One region of the Pseudomonas savastanoi genome, then DNA from elsewhere that is predicted to be linked to it. Evidence: predicted binding sites of a transcription regulator. Region 1 holds the regulator's gene; each other region holds the start of a gene.
What was found. Region 1 encodes sigma-54, which starts transcription at its own class of promoters, with help from an activator protein. Its sites were predicted from a motif close to ANTGGCATNNANNTTGCTNT; they were not measured.
Positions count from the first base shown of each region.

Region 2: a site for sigma-54 is predicted at 3,904-3,923, ahead of KP808_RS09785 (CmpA/NrtA family ABC transporter substrate-binding protein). Genes of this name have one in related genera too.
Region 3: a site for sigma-54 is predicted at 3,155-3,174, ahead of glnK (P-II family nitrogen regulator). Genes of this name have one in related genera too.
Region 4: a site for sigma-54 is predicted at 3,598-3,617, ahead of KP808_RS16760 (flagellar hook-length control protein FliK). Genes of this name have one in related genera too.

Region 1 covers NZ_CP076652.1:4,886,236-4,893,911, forward strand. The annotation lists gene KP808_RS20695 (KpsF/GutQ family sugar-phosphate isomerase) at 1-557, shown strand, start outside; gene KP808_RS20700 (KdsC family phosphatase) at 557-1,096, shown strand; gene lptC (LPS export ABC transporter periplasmic protein LptC) at 1,105-1,677, shown strand; gene lptA (lipopolysaccharide transport periplasmic protein LptA) at 1,664-2,212, shown strand; gene lptB (LPS export ABC transporter ATP-binding protein) at 2,213-2,938, shown strand; gene KP808_RS20720 (RNA polymerase factor sigma-54) at 3,121-4,614, shown strand; gene hpf (ribosome hibernation-promoting factor, HPF/YfiA family) at 4,690-4,998, shown strand; gene ptsN (PTS IIA-like nitrogen regulatory protein PtsN) at 5,010-5,474, shown strand; gene rapZ (RNase adapter RapZ) at 5,477-6,334, shown strand; gene KP808_RS20740 (HPr family phosphocarrier protein) at 6,351-6,623, shown strand; gene KP808_RS20745 (superoxide dismutase) at 6,808-7,419, opposite strand; gene KP808_RS20750 (DUF2753 domain-containing protein) at 7,421-7,676, opposite strand, start outside.
Region 2 covers NZ_CP076652.1:2,261,368-2,269,043, reverse strand. The annotation lists gene rlmKL (bifunctional 23S rRNA (guanine(2069)-N(7))-methyltransferase RlmK/23S rRNA (guanine(2445)-N(2))-methyltransferase RlmL) at 1-1,824, opposite strand, end outside; gene rmf (ribosome modulation factor) at 2,413-2,628, shown strand; gene KP808_RS09790 (quinone-dependent dihydroorotate dehydrogenase) at 2,767-3,798, opposite strand; gene KP808_RS09785 (CmpA/NrtA family ABC transporter substrate-binding protein) at 4,050-5,261, shown strand; gene KP808_RS09780 (ANTAR domain-containing response regulator) at 5,276-5,851, shown strand; gene KP808_RS09775 (glycoside hydrolase family 68 protein) at 5,911-7,158, opposite strand.
Region 3 covers NZ_CP076652.1:172,830-180,505, reverse strand. The annotation lists gene KP808_RS00850 (amino acid ABC transporter permease/ATP-binding protein) at 1-1,126, opposite strand, end outside; gene KP808_RS00845 (LysR family transcriptional regulator) at 1,602-2,516, shown strand; gene KP808_RS00840 (accessory factor UbiK family protein) at 2,688-2,963, opposite strand; gene glnK (P-II family nitrogen regulator) at 3,382-3,720, shown strand; gene KP808_RS00830 (ammonium transporter) at 3,754-5,091, shown strand; gene KP808_RS00825 (secondary thiamine-phosphate synthase enzyme YjbQ) at 5,334-5,753, shown strand; gene sutA (transcriptional regulator SutA) at 5,858-6,187, shown strand; gene KP808_RS00815 (HAD family hydrolase) at 6,262-6,954, opposite strand; gene xerC (tyrosine recombinase XerC) at 6,947-7,676, opposite strand, start outside.
Region 4 covers NZ_CP076652.1:3,976,520-3,984,195, forward strand. The annotation lists gene fliM (flagellar motor switch protein FliM) at 1-871, opposite strand, end outside; gene fliL (flagellar basal body-associated protein FliL) at 881-1,381, opposite strand; gene KP808_RS16760 (flagellar hook-length control protein FliK) at 2,150-3,553, opposite strand; gene KP808_RS16765 (Hpt domain-containing protein) at 3,679-4,035, opposite strand; gene KP808_RS16770 (fused response regulator/phosphatase) at 4,069-5,775, opposite strand; gene KP808_RS16775 (STAS domain-containing protein) at 5,732-6,082, opposite strand; gene fliJ (flagellar export protein FliJ) at 6,168-6,617, opposite strand; gene fliI (flagellar protein export ATPase FliI) at 6,624-7,676, opposite strand, start outside.

The DNA.
Region 1 (7,676 bases):
TCAACGCCCACGTCGTGCATGAGGCCTGCCCGCTCAATCTGGCACCGACCTCTTCGACCACCGCGGCACTGGTCATGGGCGACGCTCTGGCCGTGGCGCTGCTGGACGCACGGGGTTTCACCGCCGAAGACTTTGCATTCTCCCATCCAGGCGGCGCGCTGGGTCGTCGTCTGCTGCTCAAGGTCGAGAATGTCATGCACTCCGGCGACGCGCTGCCCAGCGTTCAACGCGGCACCCTGCTCAGGGATGCGCTGCTGGAAATGACCCGCAAGGGCCTGGGCATGACCGCGATTGTCGAAGCTGACGGCACACTGGCCGGCATCTTCACCGATGGTGATTTGCGCAGAACACTGGACCGCCCTGTCGATATTCGCCAGACCATCATTGATGAAGTCATGACCCTTCATGGCAAGACGGCCCATGCAGAAATGCTTGCCGCCGAAGCGCTGAAAATCATGGAGGACAACAAAATCAGTGCGCTTGTTGTCGTAGACCAGTACGACCGGCCGGTTGGCGCTTTCAACTTGCAGGATCTTTTGCGCGCAGGCGTCATGTAATGGAAACCGAAACGATGACCCAGGACCTCATGCAGCGCGGCAAGGCTATCAAGCTGGCCGTTTTCGATGTCGATGGCGTACTGACCGATGGCCGCCTTTACTTCATGGAAGATGGCAGCGAGATCAAGACATTCAACACTCTCGACGGCCAAGGCATAAAAATGCTGATAGCCTCAGGCGTCACAACAGCCATTATCAGCGGCCGCAAGACTGCGATAGTCGAGCGGCGGGCAAAGAGCCTGGGCATTGAACACCTGTTTCAGGGACGTGAAGACAAGTTGGTAGTACTGGACAAACTGCTCGCAGAACTCCAGCTTGGTTACGAACAAGTCGCCTATCTGGGTGATGATCTGCCAGACTTGCCAGTCATCAGGCGCGTCGGTCTGGGCATGGCGGTTGCCAATGCCGCGAGTTTTGTACGCGAGCATGCACACGGAATAACCAGGGCGCGAGGCGGCGAAGGTGCGGCACGCGAATTCTGCGAACTGATTCTGAGTGCGCAAGGCAACCTTGAAGCGGCTCACTCCGTCTATTTATAGAAGCCATTATGTTCACTAAAAAAATTCGCAAGTTCCTGCTGCTCGGGGTACTGGCGCTGCTGCTGGCAGCGGTCGGTTACTGGAATATCAGCCCGGAAAGCTTTATGGATCAGCCGGTATCGACCGTTGACGACACGGTCATCGACTACTATGCAATCAATGCGCACAGCGTGCAGTACCTGCCCGATGGCACGCTCCAGTACGACATGACCTCCGATAAGGTCGAGCACGTGAAAGCCACTGACGTGACCCTGTTGACCACGCCCGACCTGCATATGTACCGCGGCGGCGAGTTTCCATGGCACGTACAGAGCAAGAAAGGCGAAGTTTCGTCCGGCGGCGACCAGGTCGAGCTGATCGATTCCGTTCGTGTCGAGCGTACTGATGAAAAACAACGTACGACTATTATCACTACCAGTCGTATGACCGTATTCCCTCAGAAGCAATATGCGCAGACCGAGCAAGACGTTAGAATCGACGGCGCCGGCGGTGTGACTACGGCCAAGGGAATGAAAGCATATTTGAAAGACAGCAGGATGGACCTGCTGTCCAACGTAAGAGGACAGTATGAGGCTCGTTAAAACTCTTCCTTTATTGCTCGGCCTGGGCGCAGCACTGGGAAGCGCGAGCGCCTGGTCCCTGCCAACCGACCGCGATCAGCCGATCCACATCCAGTCTGACGATGCTCAGCTTGATGACAAGAAAGGCGTAGCAACCTACAAGGGCAACGTCATCATCACCCAGGGCTCGATGAAGATCACCGGTAACACTGTGACGATCACGCGTAATGCCCAGGGCGAAGTGGATGTGTTCACCTCTGTCGGCAATCTGGCTTATTACGAGCAGAAGCCTGCCGTAGACAAACCGATCGTGCAGGCCTATGCCGTCACTATTCAGTACTACGCCGGGCAGGACCGTATCGTCCTCATCGACAAGGCCAAGGTCATCAATGATGGCAACACTTCCGAAGGCGAGAAAATCGTCTATGACACGGTCAGACAGGTCGTCAGCGCCGGTCGGGCCAATGGCGGCGCCAAGGTGACCACACCACGTCCGCGTATCGACATGGTCATCCAGCCGAAAAAGAAAACCGACCAACCTCAGAAGGCCCAGTAAATGGCGACGCTCAAAGCCCAGCATCTGGCTAAAAGCTACAAAAGCCGGCAGGTCGTGCGCGATGTGAGCATTTCCATCGACAGCGGCCAGATCGTCGGCCTGCTGGGCCCCAACGGTGCCGGCAAGACTACCTGCTTCTACATGATCGTAGGTCTGGTCCAGGCTGATCAGGGTCGCGTGCTGATTGATGACCTGGATGTCAGCCATCAACCCATGCACGGCCGCGCCCGAGCCGGCATCGGCTACCTGCCGCAGGAAGCCTCGATTTTCCGCAAGCTGTCAGTGTCCGACAACATCATGGCGATTCTCGAGACCCGCAAGGAACTCGATGCCGGAGCACGCCGCAAGGAACTCGAAAGCCTCTTGCAGGAGTTTCACATCACCCACATTCGCGACAACCTGGGCATGAGCCTGTCGGGTGGCGAGCGCCGCCGTGTGGAAATTGCTCGCGCCCTGGCCACTGCGCCAAAATTCATACTGCTGGATGAACCGTTCGCAGGCGTAGACCCTATTTCAGTGGGTGATATCAAGCAGATCATTCACCATCTCAAGGCCAAGGGTATCGGCGTACTGATCACCGACCACAACGTCCGTGAAACGCTGGACATCTGCGAAACTGCCTACATCGTCAACGATGGACAGCTGATCGCAGAAGGCGATTCCGAGACCATTCTGGCGAATCAACTGGTGAAAGAGGTCTACCTCGGTCACGAATTCCGCCTTTAATCGACAGCCCTTTGCGCTTGGCGGCCGATTGATGCCAGTGCAGTGTGTTGACAATATTTTATTTGTCATATCACTCTAGGCAAAGGCACAGGTTTCAGGCATATAATTTGCTTAAGTTGGCGCCCCGGCGCCTGTAGTAGATGGCGCATGCGCGCCGGCGAATAAGGTGTTTAGCCCCTGCCATGAAACCATCGCTAGTCTTGAGAATGGGCCAGCAGCTGACGATGACACCGCAGCTGCAACAGGCAATCCGCTTACTTCAGCTTTCTACACTGGACCTCCAGCAGGAGATCCAGGAGGCGCTGGAGTCAAACCCCATGCTGGAAAGGCAGGAAGAAGGCGACGACTTCGACAACTCCGACCCGCTTGCCGACAACATCGAACAAAAGCCCAATCCCGACGTTCAAGAGCCGACCTATCAGGAATCCGCACCTACTGTGGATAACCTTGAAGATGGCGAATGGAGCGAGCGCATTCCCAATGAGCTGCCTGTCGATACCGCCTGGGAAGACATTTACCAGACCAGCGCCAGCAGCCTGCCAAGTAACGATGATGACGAGTGGGACTTCACCACACGCACGTCTGCAGGCGAGAGCCTGCAAAGCCACCTGCTGTGGCAGTTGAACGTCGCTCCGATGTCCGACAAGGACCGCCTGGTGGCAGTCACGCTGATCGACTGCATCAATAACCAGGGCTATCTGGACGAAACCCTCGATGAAATTCTCGAGTCTTTCGATCCCGAGCTGGACATCGAGCTCGACGAAATCGAAGCCGTACTGCACCGCATCCAGCAGTTTGAACCGGCAGGCATCGGTGCCCGAAACCTGAGCGAATGCCTGCTCCTGCAACTGCGCCAGTTGCCAGCGAAAACACCCTGGCTGGCGGAGGCGCAACGACTGGTCACCGACTACATCGACCTGCTGGGAAGCCGCGACTACGGCCAGTTGATGCGGCGCATGAAGATCAAGGAAGACGAGCTGCGCCAGGTCATCGAGCTGGTCCAGAGCCTCAACCCGCGCCCTGGCTCACAAATCGAATCCACAGAAGCCGAGTACGTCATTCCCGATGTAATCGTGCGCAAGGACAATGAGCGCTGGCTGGTCGAGCTCAATCAGGAGTCCGTACCGCGCCTGCGCGTCAATCCGCAATACGCAGGTTTTGTGCGTCGGGCCGATACCAGCGCAGACAACACGTTCATGCGCAACCAGTTGCAAGAGGCGCGCTGGTTCATCAAGAGCCTGCAAAGCCGCAACGAGACACTGATGAAGGTCGCCACCCAGATCGTCGAGCATCAGCGCGGCTTTCTTGAGTACGGCGACGAGGCGATGAAGCCGCTTGTTCTGCACGACATTGCCGAGGCAGTGGGCATGCATGAGTCGACCATCTCGCGCGTGACCACCCAGAAGTTCATGCACACGCCACGCGGCATTTACGAGCTGAAATACTTCTTCTCGAGCCATGTGAGCACTTCCGAGGGCGGTGAATGCTCGTCCACGGCAATTCGCGCAATCATCAAAAAACTGGTTGCGGCGGAAAATCAGAAAAAGCCGTTGAGTGATAGCAAGATCGCTGGTTTACTGGAGGCACAAGGCATTCAAGTAGCCCGTCGCACAGTCGCCAAGTACCGCGAGTCACTCGGGATAGCGCCTTCCAGTGAGCGTAAGCGGCTGATGTGATGCAGGCCAAGCCACAGCGTCCCAGAGACAGGCGCCATGCCTGTCTCTTTATGCACTGGCAAAGGAGAAAGCTGTATGCAAGTCAACATCAGTGGACACCAACTGGAAGTGACCAAACCCCTTCGTGAATACGTTGAGCTCAAGCTCAAAAAGCTCGAGGGGCATTTTGACAAGATTACCAACGTGCAGGTCACGATGACGGTCGAAAAGCTCAAGCAGAAGATCGAAGCCACGTTGCACATCCATGGTGGAGAGGTCGTTGCCAATGCTGAACATGACGACATGTATGCTGCCATCGACCTGCTCACTGACAAGCTAGACCGACAATTGCTCAAGCATAAGGAAAAGCAGCAAAGCATCCTCAAAGGTGCGGCCGCTCGCTAACGCCCATTTAAATGATCCGAATCGAAAATATCCTGACCCCCGACCGCTCCCTTGTGAACGTGTCGGGTGGCAGTAAAAAGCGTGTACTCGAAGAAATTGCCAAACTGATCGGTCGTAAAGTACCGGGCATGGCTTCGGACACAGTATTCGCAAGTCTTGTTGCCCGCGAAAAACTGGGTTCAACCGGTTTCGGCAACGGTATTGCCATCCCTCATTGCCGCCTTGCTGACTGCAGCGAGCCTGTCAGTGCAGTCATTCACCTCGCTACCCCCGTGGATTTCGACGCCATCGATGGCGCGCCGGTTGACCTGCTGTTTGTCTTGCTGGTCCCGCAGGCTGCTACCGATGAGCACCTGGAGTTACTGCGCCAGATCGCCAGCATGCTTGATGACAAAGATGTGCGTAAGCGCCTGCGCAGTGCCGAAAGTGCTGAAGCGCTTTATCAAGTGGTGCTGGACGTGCAGAACGGAAACTGAACATGCGCATGATCATCGTCAGCGGCCGTTCCGGCTCGGGTAAAAGTACAGCCCTCGACGTGCTGGAAGACAACGGTTTTTACTGTGTCGACAACCTGCCGGCCGGACTGCTGCCGGAACTGGCCGAGCGAGCGCTGATCAATACTGAACTGGCCGAGCCCTTGCTGGCGGTGTCCATCGATGCGCGAAACCTGCCCAGTCACCTGACCCGCTTTCCGCAAATGCTGGATGAAGTCCGCTCACGCAACATCCAGTGCGACGTGCTTTACCTGGATGCGGATGAAGCAACCCTTCTCAAGCGTTTCTCGGAAACCAGGCGTCGCCATCCTTTGAGCACGGCAGATCGTTCGCTGGCCGAGGCGATACGCGACGAGACAACGCTGCTGGGCCCGATCATCGACCTGGCCGACCTGAAGATCAACACCACCCACCTGAACCTCTATCAGTTGCGCGACGCGCTCAAGCTTCGTCTGCTGAACAAACCCGAGCCAGGCACCGCGTTTCTGATCGAATCCTTTGGTTTCAAGCGTGGCATGCCCGTCGACGCAGATCTGGTGTTCGATGTGCGCTGCCTGCCCAACCCGTACTGGAAGCCTGAACTGCGCGACCATTCCGGACTTGAACAACCGGTTATCGACTACCTGTCGGTGCAGCCCGATGTTGAAGAGATGTTTCAGGACATCTTCGCTTATCTGAACAAATGGTTGCCCCGGTTTGCAGCCAGCAACCGTTCTTACGTTACCATTGCCATCGGCTGCACCGGCGGACATCACCGCTCCGTCTACCTGACCGAACGGCTCGGCAAGGTCTTGCAACAATCACTCAAGAACGTTCAGGTTCGCCACCGCGACCTTAGCTGAAAGGATTTTCACTGCGATGCCCGCTCGTCAAATCACCATCATCAACAAATTGGGCCTGCATGCCCGCGCTGCCGCCAAATTCGTCGGCGTCGCAGGCAAGTTCCCTTGCACGATCAGGGTTGGCCGCTCTGAGCAGACCATGGTCGATGGTAAAAGCATCATGGCCGTGATGATGCTGGCGGCAGGCAAAGGCACCGAAATCCATCTGAAAACCGAAGGCGAATTCGAGCAGGAAGCGCTCGATGGCCTGGTTGAACTGATCAACAACAAGTTTGATGAGGGCGAGTAAGCCCTCAAACACGCCCCTTCGATGATCACCAGCAGTGCATCTGCAACCAGCTCAAACCGTGAGCAATCAGTAACGCCATACCGGCCAACAGCAGCCCGGTGCCTACGACGAGCCGCAACAACCGCACACTGCTGATAGCTAATATTCCTGAGCGCATAAGCTGCCTTGGGCCCGGTTACTGGAGTCAGACCAGAGCGGCCTGATAACGTCGAGACACTTCATCCCAATTGATCACGTTGTAGAACGCGTTGATGTATTCGGGGCGACGGTTCTGATAGCGCAGGTAGTAAGCGTGCTCCCATACGTCCAGACCCAGAATCGGCGTATTGCCATTCATCAACGGGCTGTCCTGATTACCGCTGCTTTCAACCACCAGCTTTTTGTCAGGGGTGACGCTCAGCCATGCCCAGCCGCTGCCGAAACGAGTCAATGCGGCTTTGGTAAACGCCTCTTTGAAGCTGTCGTAGCCGCCCAGCTGCTCGTCGATGGCCAAGGCGACAGGGCCTTTTGGCAAACCGCCCCCGCCTGGCACCATTACCTCCCAGAACAACGAATGATTCGCGTGACCGCCACCCTGGTTGATGACCGCCGGACGCAGGTTTTCAGGCAACTGCTTGATGCTGGCCACCAGTTTCTCGACGGACCAGTCAGCAAACTCCGTACCTTCGACCGCCGCATTAAGGTTGTTGATGTAGGTCTGGTGATGCTTGGTGTAATGAATCTCCATGGTTTGCGCATCGATGTGCGGCTCCAGGGCGTCGTATGCGTAAGGCAGTGCAGGCAAGGTATAAGGCATTTCAATGTGCTCCGTAGAAAAGTCCGGAAGTGGCTGCCGAGTTGCGCTGCAACGATGAGCGCGTGTGCTCGCTGCTGCTGTTCAGCAGCCGATGAGTGCGCGGGTATTCGCCGTGTTCACTGATAAAGCTCAGCAACTCGGCGTAGGTTTTGCTGCTGTGGCGCAAGGCTGCCTCACGGAGCGCCGGAGGAAGACGCTGATCCTGCATGGTCCGCAACAGATGTTGATGAATGGCACACAGGTATTCGGCGCTTTCC
Region 2 (7,676 bases), 2.6 Mb from region 1:
CTTGGCAGCATGTACGCTGGCAGTCGCGGTGTAGGCAAACAGGTTCAGGAAGCGCTTGCCGGCCGCCTCGCGCTGAATACGCATGCGCATCGGACGATGGTCGAGAAACAGCCCGGTATCGAGGTAGTCGGTCAGATTCACTAGCAACTTGACGCCGCCTTCGCTGACTTCCAGAAACTGGCCCTGCGCGCTTTGACGCTCGTATTGTTTGGTGCCGCTCTGACGCTCGCGACGTTTGATCACCACACGGTTCTTGTCGATGTTCAACGCCTGCGGAATCGCCGCCAGCGCATCGAACAGCCGGGCCGAAGCCTTTTCCGGATCGATGGACTTGGGCGCTGCGTATTCCTGAACGTGAACCCAGTCGTGATACAGGTCGATCGCCAGCGAATATTCAGGCATGTCGGCGTCATACACGCGGTAGCAATCGATACCTTCGCGGCGCACCCATTTGCCCATCTGCTTGAGGTTCTTTTGCAGGCGATTGGCAAACATCTGCCCGCCTTCGCTCAGGCGCGCCTGTTCGACCACCACCGGTTCCGGCTTGATCGGGTTGCCGTTCTTGTTGAGCTTTCTTTCAACGACTTCAACTTCGACAGGGTTCTCGCGCTCGATCTGACGCTGCTCGGGTGTGCGACGCTCGCCGGTCACGAACTGATCAGGCGTGACCTTGATCAGCAGCAGTTTGCACGGCAAGGCACCGTTCCAGAACGAATACTGTTTGTGGCTGCGAATGCCCATGCGCTTGCCCAGGTCAGGCGCGCCGGTGAACACCGCAGCTTCCCAGTTAAGGCAGGACTGACGCAGGCGCTCGCCCAGATTCTGGTAGAGATACAGCAGGCTGGCTTCATCACCCAGACGCTCGCCGTACGGAGGGTTGCAGATCACCAGACCTTTCTGGTTCTGGTCGGGACGCGGCTCGAAGGTCGCGACTTCGCCCTGATAGACCTTGATCCAGTCACTCAGACCTGCACGTTCGATGTTGTTGCGCCCAGGCTGGATCAGTCGCGGATCGGCCTCGTAACCGCGAATCCATGAAGGCGTTTTGGCCAGCCCTGCTTCTGCGCGGGCCAGCGCTTCGTCGTGCAGCTTGCGCCACAGCGCCGGAACGTGGCCGAGCCAGGCAGAAAAGCCCCAGCGTTCACGCTTGATGTTCGGGGCGATGTCGGCGGCGATCATGCCGGCCTCGACCAGAAACGTACCGACACCGCACATCGGGTCAGCCAGCGCGCCGCCCTCGGCAGCAATACGCGGCCAGCCAGCACGGATCAGGATAGCGGCGGCGAGGTTTTCCTTCAGCGGTGCAGCGCCCTGCTGCAGGCGATAGCCGCGCTGGTGCAGGCTGTGCCCGGACAGATCGAGGGACAGAATGGCTTCGCCTCGGTCCAGTCGCAGGTGCACGCGCAGATCGGGGTTGATCTTGTCCACCGACGGACGCTCGCCATCCGGTGTACGCAGTTTGTCGACGATCGCATCCTTGACCTTCAATGCACCGAAGTGGGTGTTATCGATGCCTGACCCGTGGCCACTGAACTCCACTGCGATGGTGCCATCGGACTCGAGATGATCATGCCACTCGACATCCAGTACGCCGTGATAGAGGTCTTCGGCATCCTTCATCGGGAAGCGCTTGAGCACCAGCAGCACGCGGTTGGCCAGCCGCGACCAGAGGCACAGCCGGTAGGCGGTCTCCATGTCGGCCGAGCCGCGAATGGCCGACGTGTGCTCGCGGGTCTCTTGCAGACCCAGTGCCGTAGCTTCCTCGGCAAGCAGTCCTTCAAGGCCTTTGGGGCAAGTAAGGAAAAGTTCGTAGCGATCCGACATGTGTATTCCAGGGCCTGAGCCGTCAGCGGCGGGCAACGCATTGCCCTGCCAGATTTGAACAGGCGTCTTTCGTGGAGAACGCCTGCGTGGCACGTGATGTGTACCGGTCCACCGCATGATCCTGTCATGTCATTGCGGCAGTTATGGCGCGTATTAGAACAGATATCAGGTAAGCCGATGTCGGCAATAAGGCGCGCAATCAAGAGTCGTGTTTTGAAAAGTCACATTTGTGCAGCGCCGATCATGACCCTTCGTCGCTTAAACAGCCAAGGCATTGAGCCAGTATATGAGCCTGATAAGCGATTTCAATTAGCCTGCAAACGCCCATGTTCAAGGGGCCGCAGAAAAAATCATGGTGGAAACAGATCATCGCTTATTGCTCGACAGACCTGAATGTGACGTGCTTATGACAAAACGATCATTCACACCGCCCTGCGCTTTGGTTAGAAATCGTCTCAGGTCATCTCCGCAACGGTTATGGCATCAAGGCCCGCGACGCCGGCAGCGGGCCCCAACGGCAGAAGATTCTGCCCGACCTCATCACGGGGTCTCAGGGATATTACAGTCAACAGACGAGGGCATTACCCTATGAGAAGACTTAAGCGTGATCCGTTGGAAAGAGCATTTTTACGCGGATATCAATACGGCGTTCATGGTAAATCCCGTGAGCTTTGCCCTTTTACTCTACCGTCAGTACGCCAGGCATGGATCAATGGCTGGCGCGAAGGACGCGGCGACAACTGGGACGGTATGACCGGCACTGCGGGCATCCACAGACTCAACGAACTTCACGCGGTCGGATGAGGCGATTAAAAGACTTTCAGGCCTCTGTCGGGCCACCCACATGATTGACTGATTCACACCTGTACAATGCACGCCCGACCCGGGCGGCGGGCCAACGCCCAGGGGCTCTCTCGAGGAGCCCCTTTTTTTGCCTTCGATTCAGCGTACGGCCGGTGGCATTGCCGCAATGGCGTCCACCGATTCGCGAATCAGCGCAGGGCCCTTGTAGATGAAACCGGAATAGATCTGCACCAGACTGGCACCTGCGGCTATCTTCTCGGCAGCATGCCGGCCTTCAGTGATTCCACCAGCGGCAATGATCGGCAGGCGACCCGCCAGCTCACCGGCCAGCACCTTGACGATGTGCGTGCTTTTTTCCCGCACCGGCGCACCCGACAGACCACCCGCTTCATCGCCATGCGGCAGCCCTTCCACACCCTGGCGGCTGAGCGTGGTGTTGGTGGCAATCACTGCATCCATACCCGACTCTATCAGTGCAGAGGCCACCAGCACGGTTTCTTCATCGCTCATGTCCGGGGCAATCTTGATCGCCAGTGGCACGCGCCTGCCGTGCCGTTGCGTCAGTTCCTCCTGGCGCAGGCTCAGGGCCTGGAGCAGTTGCTTGAGCGAGTCACCGAACTGCAGGCTGCGCAGCCCCGGCGTATTGGGCGAACTGACGTTGACGGTGACGTAGCTGGCATGGGCATAGACCTTGTCCAGGCAGATCAGGTAATCGTCGACCGCACGCTCGACCGGCGTGTCGAAGTTCTTGCCGATATTGATGCCCAGAATGCCGCGATACTTTGCCGCCTGGACCCGGGACACCAGGTTGTCGACACCCAGATTGTTGAAGCCCATGCGATTGATGATCGCCTCGGCGTGCGGCAGGCGGAAAATGCGCGGCTTGGGGTTGCCCGGCTGTGGACGTGGCGTCACAGTACCGATCTCGACAAAGCCGAAGCCCAGTTGCGCAAAGCCATCGATGGCTGCACCGTTTTTGTCCAGACCTGCTGCCAGCCCCACAGGGTTGGGAAATTCAAGGCCCATCACACTGACCGGCAACTTCGCCGGGGACTTGCTCAGCAGGCCATTGAGGCCCAGCCGCCCGCCTGCACCGATCAGGTCCAGCGAAAGGTCATGAGAGGTTTCCGGGGAAAGTTTGAACAGTAACTGGCGGGCCAGGTTATACATGGCGGGATGGGCTCGTGAGCAGCTGAATTCAGGGTGGCGATTATAGACGTGTGCAGGCCTGTCAGGCGAGGCGCGCGACAAACTTGTTGCTCGCCTCTCCCCGGCGATGGCATATGCCTTGCTTGAAACCGCTATCGGCACTCGCTCCAACGGCGGAGCGGTGCATGGACAACGGCGTCGCTTCGACACTTGCATTGCAATGGGTCGGACGACGCCTTTTTTCTGGACGGACCTTTGATGAAGCACGCGCGATGAACGAACGAACCGGTAATGCGCTGGACTGGGTGGCCGGTAGCGACGCCCCGGAAATGAACAGCCTGGACGTGGGCTTCATGGCATTGACCGACTGCGCCCCGCTGGTGGTCGCGGCCACTCAGGGTTTCGCCCAGCCTTACGGCCTGAGCCTGAACCTCGAGCGTCAGACCTCCTGGGCCGGGCTGCGCGACAGGCTGGTCAGCGGGCAGTTGCAGGCGGCACACAGCCTGTACGGCCTGATCTATGCGGTGGAAATGGGCATCAGCGGTGGTCCGGCGACCGACATGGCGATCCTCATGGGGCTCAATCAGAACGGCCAGTGCATCAACCTGTCCCGCGAATTGCAGGAGGCTGGCGTGATCACTCCTGAGGCACTGGACAAACGTGCGCACCAAAGCGGCTCAAGGCTGACCTTCGCGCAGACCTTCCCCACCGGCAACCATGCCATGTGGCTCTACTACTGGCTCGCCAGCCAGGGCATTCACCCGCTCGATGATGTGAACAGTGTCGTGGTGCCCCCCACGCAAATGGCGCAACACCTGCAGGCTGGGCGCATCGACGGTTTCTGCGTCGGCGAACCCTGGGGTGCCAGCGCCGTTCAGCAGCAACTGGGCTTCACGATGGCGACCAGCCAGTCGATCTGGCCGGATCACCCGGGCAAGGTGCTGGGCTGTACCCGCGAGTTTGTCGAACAGAACCCCAACACGGCCAGAGCACTGATCATGGCCGTCCTGGAAGCCAGCCGTTTCATCGAGCAAAGCGATCATAACCGGCGCAGCACCGCACAGCTGCTCAGCGGTGCGGATTATCTGGATACCTCGCCGGACTGCATCGAGCCACGCCTGCTTGGCCACTACAGCGACGGCCTCGGCAATCACTGGCAGGACCCGCATGCAGTCAGTTTCCATGATCAGGGGCAGGTCAATTATCCGTGGCTGTCCGACGGCATGTGGTTCATGACTCAGTTCCGGCGCTGGGGCCTGTTGCGTGAAGACCCGGACTACCTGGCCGTCGCCAGCCGCGTCCAGCAACTGGACCTGTATCGCCAGGCAGCCGATGCGCTGGGCATCGACTCACCCGCAGCAACCCTGCGCAGCAGTCAGTTGATCGATGGCAAGGTCTGGGACGGCAGCGATCCCGCAGGCTACGCACGTAGCTTCAAGCTCCACTCGCTGGCCGACAACGCGCCCGCTGTGGCCAGTCGTTGACGGAGAACGTGACCATGCTGCGTATCCTGCTTATCAATGACACCGCCAAAAAGGTCGGTCGCCTCAAGTCAGCCTTGATAGAGGCCGGTTTCGACGTGATCGACGAATCCGGCCTGATCATCGACTTGCCCGCTCGCGTTGAAGCGGTGCGCCCGGACGTCATCCTGATCGACACCGAATCGCCAGGACGCGATGTAATGGAACAAGTGGTGCTGGTCAGCCGTGACCAGCCGCGACCCATCGTGATGTTCACCGACGAGCACGATCCGGGCGTGATGCGCCAGGCCATCAAGTCCGGGGTCAGCGCTTATATCGTCGAGGGTATTCAGGCCCAACGGCTGCAACCGATTCTGGATGTGGCAATGGCCCGCTTTGAAAGCGATCAGGCGCTGCGTGCGCAATTGCATGCCCGCGATCAGCAACTGGCCGAGCGCAAGCGCATCGAACTGGCCAAGGGGCTGCTGATGAAAATGAAGGATTGCAACGAGGAAGAGGCGTACACCCTGATGCGGCGCCAAGCGATGAGTCGCCAGCAAAAGCTGATTCAGGTGGCCGAGCAAATTATCGCGATGAGCGAGCTACTGGGGTAAACGAGCGAAGAACGCCTGCTCGCACAGGCGTTCTTCAGCGTTTACAGGGGCGCAGCCTGTCAGCTCAACTGCACATCCTTCATCGCCGGGACGTAGCCGTAGTCATACTCTTCCTGCACGAACGAGCGGTCGCCCTTCAACAGGATTCTGACCGTCGGCGCCTCGGTGCCGCCGATACGGTAGTCATCGCCGCTGGTGGGCACGCTGTCGATGAACGAAGTCACCAAGCCGTTGGGCATCACACAGTGGGAGTACGTCTGGAATGGCTGTGCAGGCGGATTGCCCAGCACCAGTCCGGAAGCGTTCATCGGCCGGTAAGGCCCGAACAAATGCTCGCCCACAAAACCGTAAACGCCGTCCGGCCCGGTCACACCGTCGGCATACGTAAACTTGTGACTAATGGTGAATAAATAATACTTGCCGTCCTGAAAGACATAATGCGGACGTTCAGTCTGGTCATTGACGCCCACCGCAGTCACCAGTGGCGGTAGTATTTCCCACTCTTCTCCGCTGAGATCTTTCGCAACTGCCAGGCCGATACAGCCCACTTGAAAACGCGCACCCCCCACTTCTTCATGGCCGGGTGGCACCGGGCCAAGTTCTGCAGCGCCAACGGTATGCGTACCGCGTTCGCCGGCCACATTACCTTCAAAGACCATATACAACTTGCCATCATTGGGATCAATAAACGGACTCGGGTCGCGGAAGTTCCACGTCGAGTTCTGCGCTTCGGTTTGATAATAAGTGCCGTCGGCCTCGAACAGTTTTTTGACCTGGGTAAAGTCTTTCAACTCCACGCCCTGATCGGACGTCACAATACGGCCGCGCACTTTGGCAATGGTCGCCCCCGGTGTCACGCAGGTGTAGTAAAGATCGATATCACCCTTGTCATTCAATAATACCGGTGTGCCCGCCCACTCACGGGTGGTGGGCGACACGCCTTCGGCCATGACCCGGCCACCGAAGATCCAGTTCTTGCCGGTGCGCGAATACCAGTAGCACATGCGCGCCCGCCCGTGACGATCTTCCCAGTCGCGCTTGATGTCGTAGCGGCCGTTGGCGCCGAGATACTGCGGGTCGTCGGGGTGGCGATCAGCCGTCAGTGTGACGATAACCGACCAGCCGTTGACTGAGACCACCGTGCCGTCAAGCTCTCGCAACGGCATGGTGTCCCAGATGAAGACCTTATCACTCATGACCGGAAAGTCCGCTTTTACCAACGGCTGCGTGGTGGTCGGATCATTTTCATTGACCTTCAACGCATCGGCACGGGACCAGATGGTAGGTGCGTAATTGATGTTACTCATGATGATGTCCTTTATTGGCGCCTGCAATGAAGCGCGAAGAGGAAGACAGCCCGGTCTGCGGGCTGTAGTGCCGGGAGGTACCCGGGATCGGTGTTTCAAGCCCTGGGGCAACTGAAAACCGGAAAAAGAGCGAGTAGCCGATTACTTTTTTCAAAAGTAAACATTTATCGAAATTGACAGGCAATTTGCAATTACAGATTGCCATAGTGAAGAGTAAATTCATGTCCTGATGAATGAGCCGTGTTAATCACGGTGCAATGAATGCTGTCAGAGATACCGGGCAATGTAAATTAAATATTGAGACCGGCGTTATCGTACAACTTCAATAAACAGAAAATTAATAAATATTAACACTTATTGATCATCGCTATTAACACCGTCATACAAGCACATCAAAACAGCATCACAGTGACAGTACCTAATATCAAAACTAGTGGCACATGAAATAATAATAACGCCATTGAACTTTAATAAACTCTTCAGTAACCACGCTTGATCTCGTCCTGTCAGGCTGCAGG
Region 3 (7,676 bases), 1.3 Mb from region 1:
GTACCGGCGCCAGGCGGTGATAACGCGGGGCCAGCAGCAGGTTGTTCAACACCGTCAGGTGCGGAAACAGGTTGAAGCTCTGAAACACCATGCCGATGTTCAGGCGGTAGGCGGCGTTCTCCACGTAACGCGGCTTTTGCGCGCCCTGGCGAACCAGGTGAATGAATGGCTGGCCGTTGATCTTGATGTCGCCGTTGTCGATCTGCTCAAGGCCATTGAGCAGCCGGATCAGCGTGGTTTTGCCCGAGCCTGATGGGCCGATCACCGACACCACCTCGCCGGAGTTGATCTGCAGGCTGACCGCACCAAGCACTTCGATGTCGTTGTACGCCTTGTGCAGTCGTGTCGCTTGCAGTGCCGGTCCGTCGAAGTCGATGACAGGACGAGCGACAACTGGCGATTTGCGCTTGGCCAGCTCAAGCATTTCGGTGTCCGGTGTGCGGGTGGCCTTGTGCTGCGTGACGTCCAGGTAGCGTTCCAGGCGTTTGAGCAGGAAGTCGAATACGGTCACGATCAGCACGTAATAGAACGCCACGGCCGCCATGGTTTCCATCACCAGAAAGTTCTGCGAATACAGGCGCTGACCGACCATCAGGATCTCGGTCAGCGAGATCACTGAAACCAGTGAACTGAGTTTGACGATGGAGATGTATTCGTTGGTCAGCGACGGCAGCGCCACACGCAGCGCCTGCGGGATCACGATCCGCCATTGCGTACCGACGAAACGCAGGCCCAGTGCCCGGGCAGCTTCGGTCTGGCCCTTGGCGATGGACAGCAGGCCGCCGCGATGAATCTCCGCGACGTAGGCCGTTTCGCACATCACCATGGCAATCAGGCCGGCCCAGAACGGGTTGGCCAGTACCGCAGAAGTGGCGGGCACTGCCTGCGGCAAGTTGTAGACAAAGATCAGCAGTACCAGTAACGGCAAACTGCGAAATAACCAGATATAGGCTTTGGCCGGCAAGTTGATCAGCGGCAACGATGATTGTTTGGCCAGCGCCAGAACAAAACCCAGAACAATACTGATAACCCAGGTCAGTACACTGAGTTGAATGACCGTCCAGGTGGCCATCCAGAATTCCGTATCGCTGAACAGGCCAAACATGTATTTCCAATCAAACGTCATTGTCGGCTCGCTCGGCAAATTGAATAGTGATGGGCGACGTCCTGTTGAAGTTGAAACGGGACGCTGTCCGTTTGCCCTTCTGAAACCATCATGATTGATGCCAGGTCCGGCAGACAAATAGTAAGTTTTGGCCCGCAGCATAGGAAAATCCTAAGCAGATACGCCGGTATTCATCTTCAGGGTTGCGTCGCGTTGAAACGGGTTAGTTGTGCTTTAGTGTCACAGCGCATTGATTGCACACTTTTAGGGCGATTGAATAAAGCGGCAGCGATAAGCGCTCGCAATAGGTGCGCAGCCCGGGTTTTCGGGCTTTTCTGGTAAGCGTCTATTATTTGCGGGTATTACTGAGTGACCATGGCCAGCGGCGCGCCCGGTGAATCTGCCAAGGCGCGGGCGGCTGGCACGCTCCTCGCTAAGCATAGGTAAAAGCTATTCAAATGCAGCCTTCCAGCGTCTGCTCATCACGAGGTATTACGTGGCTCACTTCACCTTGAAACAGCTTAAGTATTTCGTGACAGCCGTCGAAATGGACAGCATCGCCGAAGCCTCACGGCAGTTGCATATTTCACAGCCTTCCATCTCCGTCGCCATCAAGAACCTCGAAGAAGCCTTCAATCAGCCGCTGTTTGTGCGTCACCACGCTCAAGGTGTTTCGCTAACTTCCGGTGGCGGGAAAGTGTATGAGAAAGCCAAAGAGTTGCTGCGACTTTCCGAAGAGCTTGAACAAAACTCCCGGGCCGAAAACAAACACGTCTCCGGCACTATCGCCATTGGCTGTTTTGAATCGGCCGCGCCGCTTTACATGCCCAGGCTGGTGGCCGGTTTCAAGCGTTTATACCCGGACGTCACCATTCAGCTGTATGACGGCGAGCAACATGAACTGATGCACGGGCTGCACCGTGGGCGCTTCGATCTGGCGTTTCTGTACGACCTGGAACTGGGAACCACGATCAACAAGGAGGAATTGAATGCACCGCACAAGCCCTATGCGCTGCTGCCAGCAGCCCACCCTCTGGCGAAGAAAAAAACCGTGACCTTGCTGGAGCTGAGCCACGAACCGATGATCCTGCTCGACGCCGTGCCCAGCAGGACCTACTTCATCGATATCTTCACGGAAAAGGGCTACACACCCGTAGTCGCTTACAGCTCCCCATCGATTGAAATGGTGCGCTGCATGGTCGGCCAGGGTCTGGGGTTTTCGGTCCTGGTCACACGCCCCAGAACCAACATGACCTACGACGGTGAGCTGCTGGTGCAGCTCGATATCGAAGACGACATGCCCGCCTCCACGCTGGTCATGGCCTACCTGCGCAACAACCAGCCAACCCGTGCGACACGCCTGTTCATGGATTACTGCCGGACCATCGAGCTGGCACCGCCTGCAGCCTGAAGGCGCTTGCGAAGCGTGCAACGAATGCTGGCTGAACCTGCAACTGACTCACCACCTGGGCAAGACAGAAATGGAAAAGGCCGTTCAGATTCGCGAGCAGGTGAGGTGCCTGGCTCGCTGTGCATGACAATGTTCAGCGCTGCAGCGCACTGACTGCAAAACAAGGAAAGCTTATTCGGCTTTTTCAGTCCCTGTCGCCCCGGCGGCCTTTTCTTCCAACTCGGCCATCTTGGCCTCCAGCGCTTCAAGGCGGGCGCGGGTGCGGGCGAGGACGGCCATCTGGCTGTCGAATTCTTCACGGCTGACCAGGTCCAGTTTGCTGAAGCCGCTTTGCAGCAGGGCCTTGAACTGGGTTTCGAATTCGCTGCGGGGGACTGGCGTTTCGCCGTTGAAAAGACGGGAAGCGTGGCCACTGAGGGCGTCAAGAAAGGCTTTGGGCGCGAGCATGATGATTTTCCTGAATCAGAGGTCAGCAGTGTAACACGCAGTGTCTATAGTCAATTTGACGGGGCGACTCGCACGCTTATGGAGCGCTGTGGCGTGCACATGAGCACCATTAGTGTGCATTACCTTCGTCGCGAAACCCGTTTGGCCCTGTAAAACCTGCCCAAGGGCCTGTATTCAATGAATATTCACGAGATGGCAAGCTTTCTGCTTAGTGGCTTATGACCCATGCACTGATGCAGTCGCTGTGACGAATGCAGTGCGGCAGGCGGAGCGGGGAAGTGTTTCGTCAGAAGCGGTTTTCTGGAGTTGGTCTGGCCTGATCAGGCGGCCGACACGTTACAAAGCCAGGCACTGCGCTTAGACTTGAGTCGGGTTTGTTTTCCTGGGGCAAGTCCACCAAATTCGGGAGAAAGTTTTCATGAAGCTAGTCACTGCCATCATCAAGCCGTTCAAACTGGATGACGTTCGCGAGTCGTTGTCTGAAATCGGCGTGCAGGGCATCACCGTCACTGAAGTCAAAGGCTTCGGGCGTCAGAAGGGTCACACTGAGCTTTATCGCGGTGCTGAATACGTCGTCGACTTCCTTCCAAAAGTGAAGATCGATGTCGCCATCGATGACAAGGATCTGGATCGTGTCATCGAAGCCATAACCAAGGCCGCCAACACCGGCAAGATCGGTGACGGCAAGATTTTCGTGGTCAATCTGGAACAGGCCATTCGCATCCGTACCGGCGAGACCGATACAGACGCTATTTAAGCCGCCAAACCCAACGCCCCAGGAGAAAACAATATGACTCTGCGTCAATTCGCAGGGCTCGGTGCCCTGTTGTCCCTCGCATTACCTGGTCTTGCCCTGGCGGCTGACCCAGTGGCCGAGCCGGTGCTGAACTCTGGCGACACTGCATGGATGCTGACCTCGACCGCTCTGGTCCTGTTCATGACCATCCCCGGTCTCGCGCTGTTCTACGGCGGTATGGTTCGCTCGAAGAATATTCTGTCCGTGATGATGCAGTGTTTCGCCATCACCGGTCTGATCAGCATCCTGTGGGTCGTTTACGGCTACAGCATTGCGTTCGATACAACCGGTATGGAAGCGGGCGTCGTCAACTTCAATTCCTTCTTTGGCGGTATGGGTAAAGCGTTCCTGGCAGGCATCACGCCGGCAAGCATTACCGGTCCTGCTGCGTTGTTCCCCGAGGCGGTGTTCGTCACCTTCCAGATGACCTTCGCGATCATCACCCCTGCCCTGATTGTCGGCGCTTTCGCAGAACGCATGAAGTTCTCCGCAATGCTGGTGTTCATGGGTATCTGGTTCACTCTGGTCTACGCGCCAATCGCCCACATGGTCTGGGGCGGCGTCGGTGGTTTGCTGTGGGACTGGGGCGTTCTGGACTTCGCTGGCGGCACCGTCGTACACATCAACGCCGGTATAGCCGGTCTGGTGGCCTGCCTGGTACTGGGCAAGCGCAAAGGCTTCCCGACCACGCCGATGGCACCACACAACCTGGGTTATACCCTGATCGGCGCAGCAATGCTCTGGGTCGGCTGGTTCGGCTTCAACGCCGGCTCCGCGGCTGCAGCCAACGGCACTGCCGGTATGGCCATGCTGGTTACTCAAATCGCTACCGCGGCCGCCGCACTGGGCTGGATGTTCGCCGAGTGGCTGACTCACGGTAAGCCAAGTGCTCTGGGTATCGCTTCGGGCGTGGTTGCCGGTCTGGTTGCCATTACCCCTGCCGCCGGTACAGTTGGCCCGATGGGCGCTTTGATCATCGGTCTGGCAGCAGGCGTGATCTGCTTCTTCTGCGCCACCAGCCTCAAGCGCAAGCTTGGCTACGATGACTCCCTGGATGCGTTCGGCGTTCACGGTATCGGCGGTATCGTCGGCGCAATCCTGACCGGTGTGTTCGCAGCACCTGCACTGGGCGGTTTCGGCACTGTGACTGACATCGGTGCTCAGGTATGGATTCAGTTCAAGGGCGTCGCGTTCACCGTTGTCTACACCGCGATCGTGACCTTCATCATCCTTAAAGTACTGGATGCAGTGATGGGTCTGCGCGTCACCGACGAGGAAGAGTCTGTCGGTCTGGACCTTGCGCAACACAACGAGCGTGGCTACAACTTGTAAGCAGCCGCAGATGCAAAAAAGAATGCCCGGTCTCCGGGCATTTTTTTTGTCTGACGGTTGCGGATATACCGCCGCTTTTTGCTGTCATTGATCTTGCCCGCGTCAATGATTTCGGCACCGTGACGCAGCGCAGGTAACGATGTATCGACAGTCTTCGTCAACTTGCAGGGAAGCCGGTTTATTGCGCGCTTTGCTTTTTTCTCAGTCGAGTTAGAATGCGCGCCGAAGGTGCGGAGAACGGTATGTGGCATCAATCCAGAATTGCCTTGCGGGCCAGGCCCCGCGGGTTCCATCTGGTGACTGACGAGATAGTCGTGGGTTTGCCCGCATTACGCGATTGTCGTGTCGGGCTACTGCATGTATGGCTGCAACATACCTCGGCTTCGTTGACCGTCAACGAAAATGCCGATCCGGCGGTACGTCGCGACTTTGAGCGTTTTTTCAACCGTCTGGTGCCCCAGGGCGTGGACGGTTACGAACATGACGACGAAGGCCCTGATGACTTGCCAGCGCATTTCAAGGCCAGTCTGCTGGGCTGCCAGTTGGTTCTGCCGGTGACGGCAGGACGACTGGCGCTGGGCACTTGGCAAGGTATTTACCTGGGCGAACATCGAGACGCTGGTGGATCTCGTAACGTCCTGGCCACCCTTCAGGGTGAGTAGACATAACCGCTGAGATCAGCGGTTGTTGAATTTTTCCGATCGCCTTAGCATTTCCGGGCGGTTGGGCTATAACTAATCAGCTTTCGCAAGTCATGAGGTACAACATGAGCGACGACGACGATATTAAGGATGATCTGGAAGACGATCTGGACGGCGAAGAAGACGATGGTCTCGCAGCAGCCTCCCCGGAAGACGACGCAGCCGAGCCAGACGATTCCGACGTTCCGGCAGCACCGGCAAAAGGCAAGGCCAAGGCCGCTGTCTCGGTCGATGAACTGCCTAGCGTAGAAGCCAAGAACAAAGAGCGCGATGCTCTGGCGCGTGCCATGGAAGAATTCCTGGCGCGTGGTGGCAAGGTGCAGGAAGTGGAGGCCAACGTGGTCGCCGATCCGCCCAAGAAGCCTGACAACAAATACGGTAGCCGCCCGATTTAAGGCTGCAGATGCTGTATGAGAAAAAGCCCGCCGTCGCTGCGGGCTTTTTCTATTGAGCGAACATCAGACCGTTTTCAGGCCCAGCGTGCCAGGACTTCCGGCAACTGCGACAGGTTGTGGATCTCGGCATCCGGCAGCCGGTCTGCGTCCCAGGCCTTGCCTTGCGGGTTGTACCAGATGGCGCGCATGCCAGCCTGCTGGGCACCTGCGATATCGTCCTTGGGGTGGTCGCCTACGTGCACGGCCGCGCCGGCATCGACCTTTGCGCGCTGCAACGCTTCCACAAACGGTGCCGGGTCGGGCTTGCCGATGCCCAGGTCCTCGGCGCACAGCGCGAAGGCAAAGTAGTCTGCCAGCCCCAAACGACGCACATCGGCATTGCCATTGGTAATCACGCCCAACGTGAAGGTCTTGGCGAGAATTTCCAGCATGGGTTGCACCTCAGGGAAAATCTGCACCTGATGGCGGCCATGCAGGAAGACTTCAAAGCCCCGGTCGGCAAGGTCCTGCGCCTCGTCCGGGTCGTAGCCGGCATCTTCGAGCGCATGGAACAGCACGCGGCGTCGCAAGGCGCTTATGCGGTGCTTGAAGGACGGGTCTTCAGCCACCAGGCGCGAGCGAATTTCCCACAGGTGCTCGACAGGAATCGCCCCCAGCCTGGGTGCGTTTTCGCCTAGCCAGTCACGCAGTGTGACTTCGGCACCGGCAATGGCAGGGGCGGTGTCCCAGAGCGTGTCGTCAAGATCAAACGTCACCAGCTTAATCATCTGCAGCTCCTTTACGTTTGGCTCGGGGATGGGCGCTGTCATAAACAGTAGCCAAATGCTGGAAGTCCAGGTGCGTGTATATCTGCGTGGTCTTGATATCCGCATGACCCAGCAGCTCCTGCACGGCGCGCAAGTCCTGTGAAGACTCCAGCAGGTGGCTGGCGAACGAGTGACGCAGCATGTGCGGATGCAGGTTCTGCCCCAACTCCCTCTCACCGGCCGCCTTGAGCCGCACTTGAATCGCGCGCGGGCCGAGGCGCTTGCCTTGCTGGCTGACGAATACGGCGTCGCCCTGCGGATTGGTCAGGGCACGCAACGGCAACCATATTTCCAATGCCTGGCGCGCCTTGCTGCCGACCGGCAGTACGCGGGTCTTGCTGCCTTTGCCCAAGACCTGCACCAGCCCGTCGCGCAGGTCCAGCTGGTCCAGGTTCAGACCAGTCAGTTCGGACAGTCGCAACCCTGATGAGTAAAGCAGCTCCAGAATGGCCTGATCGCGATGAGCCAGAAAATCATCTTCGACGCCGCCATCCAGCAATTGCGCGGTGCGGTCGGTGTCCAGCGTCTTGGGCAGACGCCGTTCCCCCTTGGGCGGTGACAGGCCGTTTGCCGGGTCGTGCTGGCAGATGCCTTCGCGATTGAGGTACTTGTAGAAACCGCGCACCGCCGACAGCATGCGCGCCAGACTGCGTGAAGACTGGCCCTGCTGGTGCTGGCGGGCG
Region 4 (7,676 bases), 910 kb from region 1:
CCAGCGAGTCGCTCAGTTCCACCGGAATAACGTCACCAGGGCGCATGTGCAGGATGTCCCGCAATGGCAACTGGCGCTGAGCGATGGTCGTGGTGAGCGGCACGTTGACGTCCAGAACATCTTCCTTGAGCGCGTTGACCCAGCGCTCGTCCTGATCGTCCAGATCCGACTGAAAACCGGCATCGAGCATTTCGCGGATCGGTTCGATCATCGAGTACGGCATGGTCACGTGCAGATCGCCGCCACCGCCATCCAGTTCGATATGGAAAGTGGAAATGACCACGGCCTCGCTCGGCCCGACGATGTTGGCCATGGCCGGGTTCACTTCCGAGTTGATGTACTCGAAGTTCACTTCCATGATCGCCTGCCAGGCTTCCTTGAGGTCGATAAAAGCCTGATCCAGCACCATGCGCACGACGCGAAGTTCGGTCGGCGTGAACTCACGGCCTTCGATCTTGGCGTGGCGGCCATCGCCACCGAAAAAGTTGTCCACCAGCTTGAACACCAGCTTGGCGTCGAGGATGAACAGCGCAGTGCCCCGCAGCGGCTTGATCTTGGCCAGGTTGAGGCTGGTCGGCACGTACAGCGAATGCACGTACTCGCCGAACTTCATGACCTGAACACCACCCACCGCCACGTCCGCCGAGCGGCGCAGCAGGTTGAACATGCTGATACGCGTGTAGCGGGCGAATCGCTCGTTGATCATTTCCAGCGTCGGCATGCGCCCGCGGACAATCCGGTCCTGACTGGTCAGGTCGTAGCTTTTGACACTGCCAGGTTCGCTGACGGTGTCGGTCTGGACCATCCCGTCGTCGACGCCATGCAGCAGCGCGTCGATCTCATCCTGGGAGAGCAGGTCTTGCACGGCCATGTGAGAGTCCTACTGCAATACGAAGTTAGTGAAGAGCAGCTGTTCGATCACAGTCTTGCCGAGTTCTTTCTGTGCCACTTCCTGAATGCTCGCGGTCGCTTTCTGACGCAGCATTTCCTGGCCGATCGGCGAGGCCAGTGACTCAAAGGGTATAGCTGCAAACAGCATGACCAGATTGTTGCGGATCAGCGGCATGTGCGCCTTCAGCGCTTCCATGTCGGCGGCATTGCGCGACAGCATGGTGATACTGACCTGCATGTAGCGCTGGCGACCATTGGAGTTGAAGTTGACCACGAAGGCCGGGGTCATGGGTTCGAACACCGCCACTGGCTTGACGTTGGCTGCGGCAGCGGCAGCAGCCGGGTCTGGTGTGCTTTCGCTCTTGTGCATGAGGAACCAGGTCGCACCCACCGACAAACCTACCGCCAGCAGCAACGCCACAACGGCGAGGATGATGAGCTTGAGTTTGCCTTTGGTTGCCGGGTCTTTAACTTCTTCGCTCTTCGCCATGCCAATAATCCGTCACTATTCAAGAGGTTCTTCAATACGTGACAGAGGCAGAGCAAGTGTTATGCCAGAGTTGTACGAGATGACGATGTATTGGACACAACCGGTTACGTGGCCGGGCGTGGAGGGATCGTGATGCTTGTGTCAGTGCTGAAGCGCGCGACCCGGGAGCTGATGACTATCGTCCCCACGCTCCGCGTGTTCGTGACGCTCTGCGTCACACAGCGGTCCCGCGAGATCCGGTAGATTGGCGTTCGGCCCAGATTCTCGTTCCCACCACTCCGCGTGGTAATGCCTTTCGTGACGCTCTGCGTCACACAGCGGTCCTGCGAGATCAGGTGGATTGGCGTTCGGCCCAGATTCTCGTTCCCACGCTCCGCGTGGTAATGCCTTTCGTGACGCTCTGCGTCACACAGCGGTTCTGCTATGTCAGTTATGTTTGTGTCCGGCTCAGGTCACCTTTTCGCCCCTCGGCGACCTACTTTGATGGGGCCAAAGTAGGCAAACCCCCTCGCTCCTGTTTCCGGCCCGACTTCGTCGGGTTCCTTCGCCCTGTCACTGATCCGGGGGTCGCCGCAACGGGCCATCCATGGCCCGGTACGTCTAGCCTGGCGTCCTGCCAGGCTACCCCCGGATCAGCGCCAGGACTCAGCCGTCACTAAGGTCGCAATTTGTGTCGTCTGTACCATCGAGCTCGAAAAACATTTCTGCGTTAACAACTAGCAGGCAAGGCATGACTTCGCGTCGCGGCTGCCATGTGACGCAGGAGCATCATGCGTAATAATCGATCTCGCTGCTGCCGATCACGCGTGCAGCCGGCTGGCTGACCGGAACAGCAGCATCGACGCCTGCAATCTCATCCGAAGTGTCGCCTGAGCTCACGCCATTGCCACGACCGTTGCGCTGGGCGCGGCTGGCCTGCTCTTGAGCCTGTTGCTGGGCCTGCTGTTGCGACTGGTCGGAAACGTTGACGTCGACGTTGCCAAGCCCCTGCTGAACGAACGACTCACGCAACCTCGACATCTGACTTTCCAGTGCGTCACGCACACCCATGTGGGCGCTCATGAACGTTACCTGGGTCTGCTGCTCCGGTGCCATGTTGATGCGGATGTCCAGACGTCCGAGTTCGGCGGGCTCCAGCTTGATGTCGGCGGTTTTGAGGTTCTGGCTCGACAGGTACATGACGCGGTCGACAATGCCTTCGGTCCAGCCGCTTTGATGCATGGCCAACGGCTGACTCATCAACGGCGCAGCGGCAGGTGTTGCCGCAACACGGGCCGGTTGCGCGGCCTGACTCAGCGCAGCGAGGCGATCGGCAAAGTTGTCGACGCGCGTGTCGCCCGCGGCGCTTTTGACATCCTTCAGTCCTTCGCCGATCAAGCCGCTGAACGACTTGTCACTGCTTTCCGTGCTGCTCTCTTCCGAGGGAAGCTGCTCGCTCAGGGCCGACAGGTTATTGACAAGATTCTGGTTTGGATCAGCTTCTGCGTTGGTCGGCGTCGCTTTGTTGGCAGCATGGGTATTCTGCGCAGCCAGCTGCGTTTTGGCGTTGGCATTTTCCAGCGCCAATTGCACCGCATCCAGACCATCAAGCGGATCGGCGTCCGGATTGAATGCTTCTTCAGTCGCTGCGGGCGGAGTAGCCTGAGTGACCGTGAGCGCGGTCGCTGCAGGCGCAGCCGTGACGTCAGGGCTTTGTGGCCTGGCGACCGACAAGGCAGGCGCTTGCGCAGCCATCGCCTGCAACGCCGGGTCAAGCACCGGGTCGACAATCGCCAGCCCTTCAGTCAATGCAGGGTCTGCAGATGCCTGTGCATCATCCTGCTTTGAACCGGCACTGGCAGCATCATCCTCAGCGGCAGTCGAACGGGTTGGCAAATCATTGCCGCTATCGGCAACACTGGACGTGTCAGCGGCATTGGTCTGATCACCGGAAGACTTGTCCTTGCCGGCGGCAACCTTGTCCTTGTCAGGCGCTGCCTTGTCGCGAGCCGACTTGACTGGCGCATCATCACGCGAAGGAACAGCATCCTTGGCCTGTTTGGCATACACATTGGAAAAGCTGGAGGCCCCGTCCTTGCTGCTGTCAGCAGACTTGACCGCATTATTGGCCGTACCGGACCTTGAGGTCGCAGTGCTTGTGGCCTGAAGAAGCGCATTGGTAGCGAGGGGCATTTCGGTCTCCGCATAAGCTGCTGGTTATCGCCTTACCAGAATATTTAGCAATATGCGGGCCAACCTTTCACGACCGCTTGAAAGGTTGCCGGATAAAGAAAGATCGGGGATCTGGAAATCAGCGATCAGCTGACAAACAACTGCCGCTCTGCGTTAAACAAGCCGCGAATAGTCATGTATTCGCTGTCGATTTTGCCGATCAGCTCTGGCAGACCGGTGAACAACTGCTGACGGGATTGCTCTTCCAACTGACGACACAGCTCGGAAAGTTGCAAGGCACCCATATTGCCGCTGCTGCCCTTGAAACTGTGCGCGGTGAGGCTCAATTCCTGAAAGTCAGGATGGCCTGTTTGAACAGCAAGACGCAGTTGCGCGATACGTTGCTCGGAATCCTTGAGGAACACATCCAGCAAGGTCGGATATTCGTCCTCCATGACTTCCTGCAAGGCATTCAGCACGCTGTAATCCAGATGAATCGACACTTGTTCACTCCTTGATCAAGACTCCAGGGGGGATTATGCCACTCCCTCCCAGGAAAATTCCACGCACGCCGTCCTGCCATCCGCAGACCACCGAGCCTCACGACTCAATTCACACACCAGGCGTAGCCCGCGACCATACAGTTCATTGCTCGCGGGTATCTGCATCCGGACTTTTTCAACATCAAATCCCTGACCACTGTCCTCCACGCTGAGGGTCAGCCGACCACCCTCTGCAACTGGCTCGACCCGCACAGTCACGCGGATGAACCCGGTCTGAAGCATGCCGAGACGCTCGGCGCGCTGCTGATAATACAGGGCGAAACCTGCCGCATCATGCTTGAGCGACGAATCCAGCCCTAGCACACCATGTTCCAGCGCATTGCTATAAAGCTCGCCGAGCACCATATGCAGTGCGGCACCCTGATTGCGCAGGCCATGAACTTCAAGCAGCAACTGCAAGACGTACGGCAACGGGTTGAAGCGCCTCAGGGTCGAAGCGCGAAACTCGAAGCTGGCCGACCAGTCCAGCGGGCTGGAGGCGCCGCTGTCCGAATAGGTCAGGGCAGGCAGACTCTGCAATGGCTCATCGACGGCGCTGATTTCCAGCAGACTGACATCGTCACGTGCCTTGCCACCAAAATCGTTGAGCGCTACGAGAATTTCCTCAATCAGCAAGTGCGGCTCGCGGTTGGCAGAAAGCACCTGGCGCAAACGCTGCGCACCGAATAGTTCGTCATTGTTGTTACTGGTGTCGAGCACCCCGTCGGACAGCAGGAATATGCGATCGCCCGGCGCCAACGGATAGACCTCGGTGCGTGCATCGAAAGCATCGACACTCAGCACGCCCAATGGCAGGTGACTGGAAGCCAGCGGCACATGCTCACCCTGCGCGCCGCGCAACAAGTAGCCGTCCGGCAAGCCCCCGCTCCAGACCTCGACCTGCCGTTGTGCCAGGTTGATACAAAGCAGCGTTGCACAACAGAACATGTCGACGGGGAGGATGCGTTTGAGCTTGGCGTTCATTTCACGAAGGATTTCAACCAGGCCGTAGCCCTTGGCGGTCATGCCGTAGAACACCTCGGCAAGCGGCATCGCCCCGACGGCAGCCGGCAAGCCGTGCCCGGTGAAATCCCCAAGCAAGACCTGCATGTGCCCGGCCGGCGTGTAGGCGGCCAGCATCAGGTCGCCGTTGAACAAGGCATAAGGAGACTGCAAGTAGCGAATATTGCCGGCCCCAAGGCAACCGGCGTGGGCAATCTGATCGAACACCGCCTTGGCGACACGCTGCTCGTTGAGCAGGTACTCGTGGTGCTTGCTGATCTGGTCACGTTGTTGACGGACAGTTTCGTGCAACACCCGCAAGCGGTTCATGGCGTTGAGTTTGGCGGCCAGCACCAGCGGGTTGTAAGGCTTGGACATGAAGTCGTCGCCACCGGCGTCCAGACAGCGTGCAAGCGCTTCGCCTTCAGTCAGCGAGGTGAGGAAGATGATCGGCACCAGCGACTCACCACTCATCGCCTTGATCCGTCGCGCCGCTTCGAAGCCATCCATGACCGGCATCATGGCGTCCATCAGGATCAAATGCGGGCTTTCGGCCTTGAAGATGGCCACAGCCTCGACACCATTGCCAGCACTGAGAACCCTGTGCCCCTGCCGCGCAACGATGGTTGAAAGCAGCAACCGGTCACTGGCACTGTCATCGGCGATCAGAATGCACAGTTTTTTCGGGGATGACTGCACTGGGTATGCTCAGTTCGAACAACTTCGAGAAATTGGAAATAGCCAGAATCTTCAGTACATCAGACGTGCAATTGACAAGGTGCACCACCGCTTTATCGCCACCGGCATGGTCGCGTAACAGCAACAGCATCCCCAACGCAGAACTGTCCAGGTAATGCGTGCCCCGCAGGTCGACCACATAATTCAGCGTCTGCGGGTAATCCTCGTAGGCTGCGCGAAACGCCTGATGGGATTGAAAATCAAAGCGCCCCTCGATGTAAAGGGTCAGCGTCTGGCCATCGGCAGAGCGTTCGGAAGTGACTGTCATGAGGAACCTCGAGGTGTTTCATCACCGAGACATTGATAGCGTAGACCAGCCAGAGAAATCACCGCGGGTCTGATTGAGTCAAACGTCAGAATTGTTCGTGACGAGGCAGACGCTGCGACAACTCGTCGAGCAATTTCTGCTCCCGCTTGTCCTCCAGTCTGCGTGCTTCATCCATATAACGCTGCACCAGCTTGCGCAAGCCTTCAACCCGCGCATAACAATCCTGCCAGGCGCTACGCGCCCTATCGAGATTGGCCTTGTGCCACTCAAGACTTTTGTATTGCTGGGCAACGGCGACATCGAGCTGACTGAGAAAGCGCTGATAACCCAGCAACCACTGCCCGGAAACCCCGGCACTGCCGCGTTGCAACCATTGCTGCTGATAATCCTGACGAAACTGGTCAAGTTCCTGCAGCTTGTTGTTGGCCAGATTGACCTGCCCCTGAAAATGCCCAAGCCGCTGAGCCGCCGTTCGCTCGGCGGCTTCCGCCATCTCGACCACTGGCGCCAGACGCGCCGCTCGACTCTGAGCCATAGGCTATCAGCCGCCAGGTGCCGGTGCGAATATCGACGCCAGCGCCTCGCCACTGCCTTGCATGCTTTCGTTGTCTCGCAGGCCCTGGCGCTGATAGCGCACCAACACCGGGTGCAACGCAATCGCCATGTCGGTCTCGCGATCGCCACCCGCGACATAGGCGCCCACGCTGATAAGGTCGCGGGTCTGCTGGTAACGCGACCACAACTGTTTGAAATGCTGCGCACGCGCCATGTGCTCGGGGCTGACCACCGCAGGCATGACCCGACTGATGGAAGCTTCGATATCGATGGCCGGGTAATGACCTTCTTCAGCCAGACGCCGGGACAGCACGATGTGACCGTCGAGCACACCCCGCGCGGAGTCGGCAATCGGGTCCTGCTGGTCATCGCCTTCCGACAGCACCGTGTAAAAGGCCGTGATGGAACCACCACCCGCCTCGGCATTGCCAGCACGCTCCACCAGCTTGGGCAGCCGGGCGAACACAGAGGGCGGGTAGCCTTTGGTGGCTGGCGGCTCGCCGATGGCCAGGGCGATTTCCCGCTGAGCCTGAGCAAAACGGGTCAACGAGTCCATCAGCAGCAGGACATTCTTGCCCTTGTCACGAAAGTATTCGGCGATCCGCGTGCAATACATGGCAGCGCGCAGCCGCATCAGCGGCGCATCATCGGCTGGCGATGCAACCACCACCGAGCGCTTCAGACCCTCTTCGCCAAGAATGTGCTCGATGAACTCCTTGACCTCACGACCCCGCTCACCGATCAGGCCGACGACGATGATGTCCGCCTCGGTGAAGCGCGTCATCATGCCCAGCAGCACACTCTTGCCCACACCAGTACCGGCAAACAACCCAAGACGCTGGCCGCGGCCAACCGTCAATAAACCGTTGATGCAACGAATGCCGACATCCAGCGGCTGGCTGATGGGGTCACGCTTGAGCGGGTTGATGGTCGGGCCATCCATCGGCACCCAGTCTTCAGCCTTGATCGGCGAGCGGCCATCCAGCGGCCGGCCCGCGCCGTCAAGCACGCGGCCCAGCATGCTCATGCCCATCGGCAG